Regions from separate parts of the Streptomyces sp. NPDC002671 genome, predicted to be linked through region 2. Evidence: riboswitches for the same ligand, from Rfam matches in the RefSeq annotation. Region 2 holds a riboswitch; the other holds the start of a gene.
What was found. Region 2 has a riboswitch for ZMP and ZTP ahead of ACWD35_RS28865 (bifunctional 5,10-methylenetetrahydrofolate dehydrogenase/5,10-methenyltetrahydrofolate cyclohydrolase). Riboswitches for the same ligand answer to the same signal wherever they lie in the genome.
Positions count from the first base shown of each region.

Region 1 (3,387 bases), on a different contig from region 2:
GCGTGGCCCGCTCCTGGAAGTCGCCCGAGCGCAGCATCGCGATCACCTCCAGCGCCACCGCGCAGGCCAGCGGGTTGCCGCCGAACGTCGACCCGTGCTCGCCGGGCCGGAACACCCCGAGCACGTCCGCACTGCCCACCACCGCCGACACCGGCACGATCCCGCCGCCGAGCGCCTTCCCCAGCACGTACAGGTCGGGTACGACCCCTTCGTGCTCGCACGCGAAGGTCCGCCCGGTCCGGCCGAGCCCCGACTGGATCTCGTCGGCGATGAACAGCACGTTCCGCTCGCGGGCCAGCTCCCGCACCGCGGGCAGATAGCCCTCCGGCGGCACGATCACCCCGGACTCGCCCTGGATCGGCTCCAGCAGCACGGCGACGGTGTTCTCGGTGAGCGCGGCCTTCATCGCGGTCAGATCGCCGTACGGCACGATCTCGAAGCCGGGCGTGTACGGGCCGAAGTCCGCGCGGGCCTCCGGGTCGGTCGAGAAGCTGATGATCGTGGTCGTACGCCCGTGGAAGTTGCCGCCCGCGACCACGATCTTCGCCATCTCCGCGGGCACTCCCTTCACCCGGTACCCCCACTTCCGGGCCGTCTTCACCGCGCTCTCCACCGCCTCCGCGCCGGTGTTCATCGGCAGCACCATCTCCATGCCGCACAGCTCGGCCAGCTCCGCGCAGAAGGCGGCGAACCGGTCGTGATGGAAGGCGCGGGAGGTCAGCGTGACCCGCTCCAGCTGCCGTCTGGCCGCCTCGACCAGCCGCGGGTTGCAGTGCCCGAAGTTCAGCGCCGAGTAACCGGCCAGCAGATCCAGATACCGGCGTCCCGCCACATCCGTCAGCCACGCGCCCTCACCCGTGGCCACGACGACCGGCAGCGGATGGTAGGTCGGCGCACTGTGCGCGTCCGCAGCGGCGATGAGGTCTTCTGTAGTGGTCACGGCCTCTCCCGGGTACGACGGTGACCCCCCTGCCTGTCCTCGCTTCCCATCCTCCCCCTGATGACGGACGCGGGCCGCGTTCAACATGCGGTCACCGCCGCGTGGCAGCGTGCCGTGCCCGGTAGGCTGATCGTCGGGCCGTGACTGGCGCGCGGGGCTCTGGCAGAGCCCAGGATGGGACGGACCATCGGGGAGCGGCCCGGCAGGAAAACAGTGCCGTGCGCCTGGGCCGAACGTGAACGCTGTAAGCACACCGTCCGGAGGTCCCGATGCCAGAGCAGCAGCCCCTTTCCACCGAGTCCACCGCCTATCGCGCGGCCCTCGACGTCATCCGCGCGGTCGAGCCCCGGGTTGCCGACGCGATCGGCCAGGAGGTGGCCGACCAGCGCGAGATGCTGAAGCTGATCGCCTCCGAGAACTACGCCTCCCCAGCCACCCTGCTCGCCATGGGCAACTGGTTCAGCGACAAGTACGCCGAGGGCACCGTCGGCCGCCGCTTCTACGCCGGCTGCCGCAACGTCGACACCGTCGAGTCCCTGGCCGCCGAGCACGCCAAGGCGCTCTTCGGCTCCCAGCACGCCTACGTCCAGCCGCACTCCGGCATCGACGCCAACCTCGTCGCCTTCTGGGCCGTCCTCGCGGACCGGGTGGAGGCCCCCTACCTGGAGAAGGCCGGCGCCCGCCAGGTCAACGACCTCTCCGAGAAGGACTGGGCCGCGCTGCGCCAGGCCTTCGGCAACCAGCGCATGCTCGGCATGTCCCTGGACGCGGGCGGCCACCTCACCCACGGCTTCCGCCCGAACATCTCCGGCAAGATGTTCGACCAGCGCTCCTACGGCACCGACCCGGCCACCGGCCTGATCGACTACGACGCCCTGCGCGCCCAGGCCCGCGATTTCACGCCGCTGATCATCGTCGCCGGCTACTCGGCGTACCCCCGTCTGGTGAACTTCCGGATCATGCGCGAGATCGCCGACGAGGTCGGGGCGACCCTGATGGTCGACATGGCCCACTTCGCGGGCCTGGTCGCGGGCAAGGTCCTGACCGGCGACTTCGACCCGGTCCCGCACGCCCAGATCGTCACCACCACCACCCACAAGTCCCTGCGCGGCCCGCGCGGCGGCATGGTGCTGTGCGACGACTCCCTGCGCGAGCAGGTCGACCGCGGCTGCCCGATGGTCCTCGGCGGCCCGCTCCCGCACGTCATGGCCGCCAAGGCCGTCGCCCTGGCCGAGGCCCGCCGGCCCTCCTTCCAGGACTACGCCCAGCGCATCGTCGACAACTCGCGCGCGCTGGCGGAGGGCCTGATGCGCCGCGGCGCGACGCTCGTGACCGGCGGCACGGACAACCACCTGAACCTGATCGACGTCGCCACCTCCTACGGCCTCACCGGCCGCCAGGCGGAGGCAGCGCTCCTCGACTCCGGCATCGTCACCAACCGCAACGCCATCCCGGCCGACCCGAACGGCGCCTGGTACACCTCCGGCATCCGCATCGGCACCCCGGCCCTGACCACGCGCGGCCTCGGCACCGCGGAGATGGACGAGGTGGCGGGCCTGATCGACCGCGTCCTCACCACCACCGAGCCGGGCACCACCAAGTCCGGCGCCCCCTCCAAGGCGGCCCACGTCCTGGACGCGAAGGTGGCGGACGAGATCGCCCAGCGGGCGACGGACCTGGTGGCGGCGTTCCCGCTGTACCCGGAGATCGACCTCGGCTGACGCCCGGCTCCGACGGGGGCGCCTTTCCGGGGCGCTCCCGTCAAAGAGGCCCCCAACACCTGAGAGAATGGTGAACATGGCCTCTGACCGACCCCGCGTGCTCTCCGGCATCCAGCCCACCGCCGGCTCGTTCCACCTCGGCAACTACCTCGGCGCCGTCCGCCAGTGGGTGGCCCTGCAGGAGTCCCACGACGCGTTCTACATGGTCGTCGACCTGCACGCGATCACGGTCCCGCAGGACCCGAAGGACCTGCGCGCCAACACCCGCCTCGCCGCGGCCCAGCTGCTGGCGGCCGGACTCGACCCGGAGCGCTGCACGCTCTTCGTCCAGAGCCATGTCCCCGAGCACGCCCAGCTCGCCTGGATCATGAACTGCCTCACCGGCTTCGGCGAGGCGAGCCGCATGACCCAGTTCAAGGACAAGTCCGCCAAGCAGGGTGCCGACCGGGCGAGCGTCGGCCTGTTCACGTACCCGATCCTCCAGGTCGCGGACATCCTCCTGTACCAGGCCAACGAGGTGCCGGTCGGCGAGGACCAGCGCCAGCACATCGAGCTGACCCGCGACCTCGCCGAGCGCTTCAACGGCCGCTTCGGCGACACCTTCAAGATCCCGTCGCCGTACATCCTCAAGGAGACGGCGAAGATCTACGACCTCCAGGACCCGTCGATCAAGATGAGCAAGTCGGCGTCCACGCCGAAGGGCCTCATCAACCTCCTGGACGACCC
Region 1 covers NZ_JBSFVU010000011.1:227,291-230,677, reverse strand. The annotation lists gene rocD (ornithine--oxo-acid transaminase) at 1-940, opposite strand, end outside; ZMP/ZTP riboswitch at 1,071-1,177, shown strand; gene ACWD35_RS19565 (glycine hydroxymethyltransferase) at 1,210-2,661, shown strand; gene trpS (tryptophan--tRNA ligase) at 2,738-3,387, shown strand, end outside.
Region 1: linked by a shared signal. The riboswitch ahead of ACWD35_RS19565 (glycine hydroxymethyltransferase) and the one ahead of ACWD35_RS28865 (bifunctional 5,10-methylenetetrahydrofolate dehydrogenase/5,10-methenyltetrahydrofolate cyclohydrolase) in region 2 are both predicted to bind ZMP and ZTP.

Region 2 (3,387 bases):
CCGGGGCGCCCTCGGCGGCCAGCACCAGCGTCCGCAGCAGGTCGGCGAGTGTCCGCTGTTCTTCTTCGCTCAGTGCTGCGAGCAGCGCGCCTTCGCCCTCGCCTTCGGCTGCCGCATGCGCCTCGAACGCGGCGTGCCCGGCCTCGGTGAGCCGTACCCGCACCCGCCGCCGGTCGCCGCTCTCGTGGGTACGGGTGATCAGCCCCGCTTCCTCGATGGGCGCGAGCCGTGCGGACAGCGCGCCCCGGGTGAGCCCGAGGTGGTCGGCGAGGCGCGAGGGGCTGGACTCGTAGGGGGGCCCGGACCTGCGGAGCATCAGCAGCACCTTGTACTGCCAGTACTTCAGGCCCGCGTCGTCCAGCACCGCCCGGCGGGCCTGCGCCGTGTGCCGGGCCAGGATCGCCAGCCGGGCGATGATCGCCTCCTTCACCGGGTCCAGCCACTCCAGTTCACGTGCCCAGACGGCCACATGCCGGTCCACCGAGTCCTGCACCGCTGCCTCCCACAGTAGTTTTCTTGTGGATAATTTTTCATCTAACTACCGTTCCGCGCATGGCAATTTCCTCGAAGACACATCTCGACACCACCGTGGAACTCGACGAACTCCTTGCTGCTGTGCGGGAGTTGCGGATCGCGGGCCGCTGGGAGCGGGCCGCCGCCCTGCTCGACGCGGCCAGGGTCCACGAGCCCGCGGCCCACGCCCGGATCACCCGGGCCGCCGCCGAAGTCGCCCTGGAGCGGGACTGGTTCGCCGGGACGGACACCGCGGCCGAGCGCATCGCCGAGGCGGAGAAGGCGTTCCCGCACGGCGACTGGGACACCGACGTCCTCCGGCTCCGGCTCACCTACGCCGGGCTGCTCCTGGTCGACGGCACCCTGCGCTTCGGCCCCCGGGGCAAGGACCCGCAGGCCCTCGCGGCGCTCCTCGACCGGGCGCGGGAGCTGCACGACACCGCCCCGGACGAGGTGCGCCGGGGCTGGGCGGCGATGCACCTCGGGCTGATCACGGACAACCACTTCGCCGACCAGGAGACCGCCACCGCCTGGTACGCCGCAGCCCTGCGAGCCGGGGAGGACGGCCCCGACCCCCTGCTGGCCCGCGAGGCCCTGCGGCACCTCGGCGGCCACGACCACGACACCGGCGAGCACGAGCGGGCCGGGGAACGCTGGCGCCGGGCCACCGCGCTGGGCGCCGGCGCGGGCACCGTACCCGGCACGCTCTCCCAGCAGCTCCTGCTGGCGGTGCTGGCCCGCGACAGCGGCGACGAGGCGGGCGCCAGGGCGCTGGCGGCGGAGATCGTCCGCTGGGCGCAGGCCATCGGAGCCGACCGGCTGGCCGCGCAGACGTCGGCGTTCCTGGCGGGGGCGGACCCGACGGCAGGGCCGCCCGCGGAGGGGGACGAGGACGCGGCCTGACCGGTGTACGCGCTTTCGGTTACGCTGTGTGCGGGCCGTGACTGGCGCTGAGGTGGAGCACCACCGGGGAGCGGCCCGTGGTCGATGCCGCGCGCCTGGGCGAGGAGTCTCAACCAGCTCAGGAGTGTGCAGCATGACCCAGGCCCGGCTCATGGACGGAACCGCCGTCGCCCGCCGTATCGTCGAGGACACCGCGAAGCGGGCCGCCGACCTCACCGAGCGGACGGGCACCCAGCCCTGTCTGGCCACGGTGCTGGTCGGCGAGGACCCGGCGTCCGTCACCTACGTCCGTATGAAGCAGAACCGCTGCCGCACGGCCGGTGTCGCGTCCCGGCACGTGGCGCTGCCCGCGAGCACGACGACCGCCGAACTGGTGGGCACCCTGCGGGAGTTGTCCGCCGACCCGGCCGTGCACGGCATCCTGCTCCAGCACCCGATGGGCGACCACATCGACGAGCGGGCCGCGTTCGAGGCGATCGCGCCCGAGAAGGACGTCGACGGAGTCACCTTCGCGTCGTTCGCGACGATGAGCTTCGGCCTGCCGGGCTTCGTGTCCTGCACGCCGGGCGGCATCCTGCGCCTGCTCGACGCGTACGACGTCGACCCGGCCGGGAAGCGGGCCGTGGTGGTGGGCCGCAGCGCGATCCTCGGCAAGCCGGTGGGCATGCTGCTCCTGGCCCGCGACGCGACCGTGACGTACTGCCACTCGCGCACCCGGGATCTGTCGGCGGCGGTCCGCGAGGCCGACATCGTCGTCGCCGCCGTCGGCCGGCCCAAGCTGATCCGCGGGCAGGACATCAGGCCGGGCGCGGTCGTGATCGACGCCGGCTACAACCCGGGCAACGTCGGCGACGTCGACTTCGACTCGGCCGTGGAGCGGGCCTCGCTGATCACGCCGGTGCCGGGCGGGGTCGGTCCGATGACGATCGCCACGCTGCTGGAGCAGACCGTCGACGCCGCCGTCCGGCAGCTCGGGGCGTGACACACAGGGGGAGCGGGCGCGCCGTCCGCTCCCCCTCGCTCTTTCTGGAGTCATGACGCCCGGGGTGCGACACTCAGACTTGACGTAGACAGTCTGTCTCGATAAATCTGACTGTCAGGCAAGCCGGACGACGATCCGGGCGGTCATCGGCGAAGGAGAGATCCGTATGTGGCACCGGCCCGACGACATGTACGCCAGCCCTCCCCCGTGGGACATCGGCCGGCCGCAGCCGGAGTTCCGCGCGCTGGCCGACGCGGGAGCGATCCGCGGCCGGGTGCTGGACGTCGGCTGCGGGACCGGCGAGCACGTGCTCATGTGCGCGGCCCTGGGCCTGGACGCCACCGGCGTCGACCTCGCCTCCCGGGCCCTGGAGGCCGCGCGGCAGAAGGCCCGCGGCCGGGGACTCACCGCCCGGTTCCTCCTCCATGACGCCCGCAGACTGGCCGGACTCGGAGAGTCCTTCGACACCGTGCTCGACTGCGGGCTGTTCCACATCTTCGGCGACGAGGACCGCGCCGCCTTCGTCGACAGCCTGCGCGCCGTACTGACGCCGGGTGGCCGCTACTTCATGCTCTGCTTCAGCGACCGGCAGCCCGGCGACCAGGGCCCGAGGCGGGTGACGCGGGCCGAGATCACCTCGTCGTTCGCCGACGGATGGCGGGTCGACTCCATCGAACCGGCCACGATCGACGTCACCACCGACCCCGACGGCATCCAGGCCTGGCTGGCCGCCGTCACCAGGGTCTGACACCTGCGAGGGAAGCCCGATGCCGACCGCCGAAACCCGGATCGAGACCGACCGCGCGAGCCGGTACCTCGTCCAACTCTGCCGCCACACGGACTCGATGCGCGGCATGCGCCACCGGGCGCCCGCCGCCCATGGGGGCCGCCGCATGCCAGCCGTCGAGCACGTCGAGTGGTCCGACACCCACGGGACCGTGCGCTTCGCCGAGGGCCGGTGGACCCTCGACGCCACCGCGGAGGCGCTG
Region 2 covers NZ_JBSFVU010000020.1:142,564-145,950, forward strand. The annotation lists gene ACWD35_RS28855 (MarR family winged helix-turn-helix transcriptional regulator) at 1-493, opposite strand, end outside; gene ACWD35_RS28860 (hypothetical protein) at 553-1,416, shown strand; ZMP/ZTP riboswitch at 1,444-1,524, shown strand; gene ACWD35_RS28865 (bifunctional 5,10-methylenetetrahydrofolate dehydrogenase/5,10-methenyltetrahydrofolate cyclohydrolase) at 1,550-2,398, shown strand; gene ACWD35_RS28870 (class I SAM-dependent methyltransferase) at 2,565-3,146, shown strand; gene ACWD35_RS28875 (DUF2218 domain-containing protein) at 3,166-3,387, shown strand, end outside.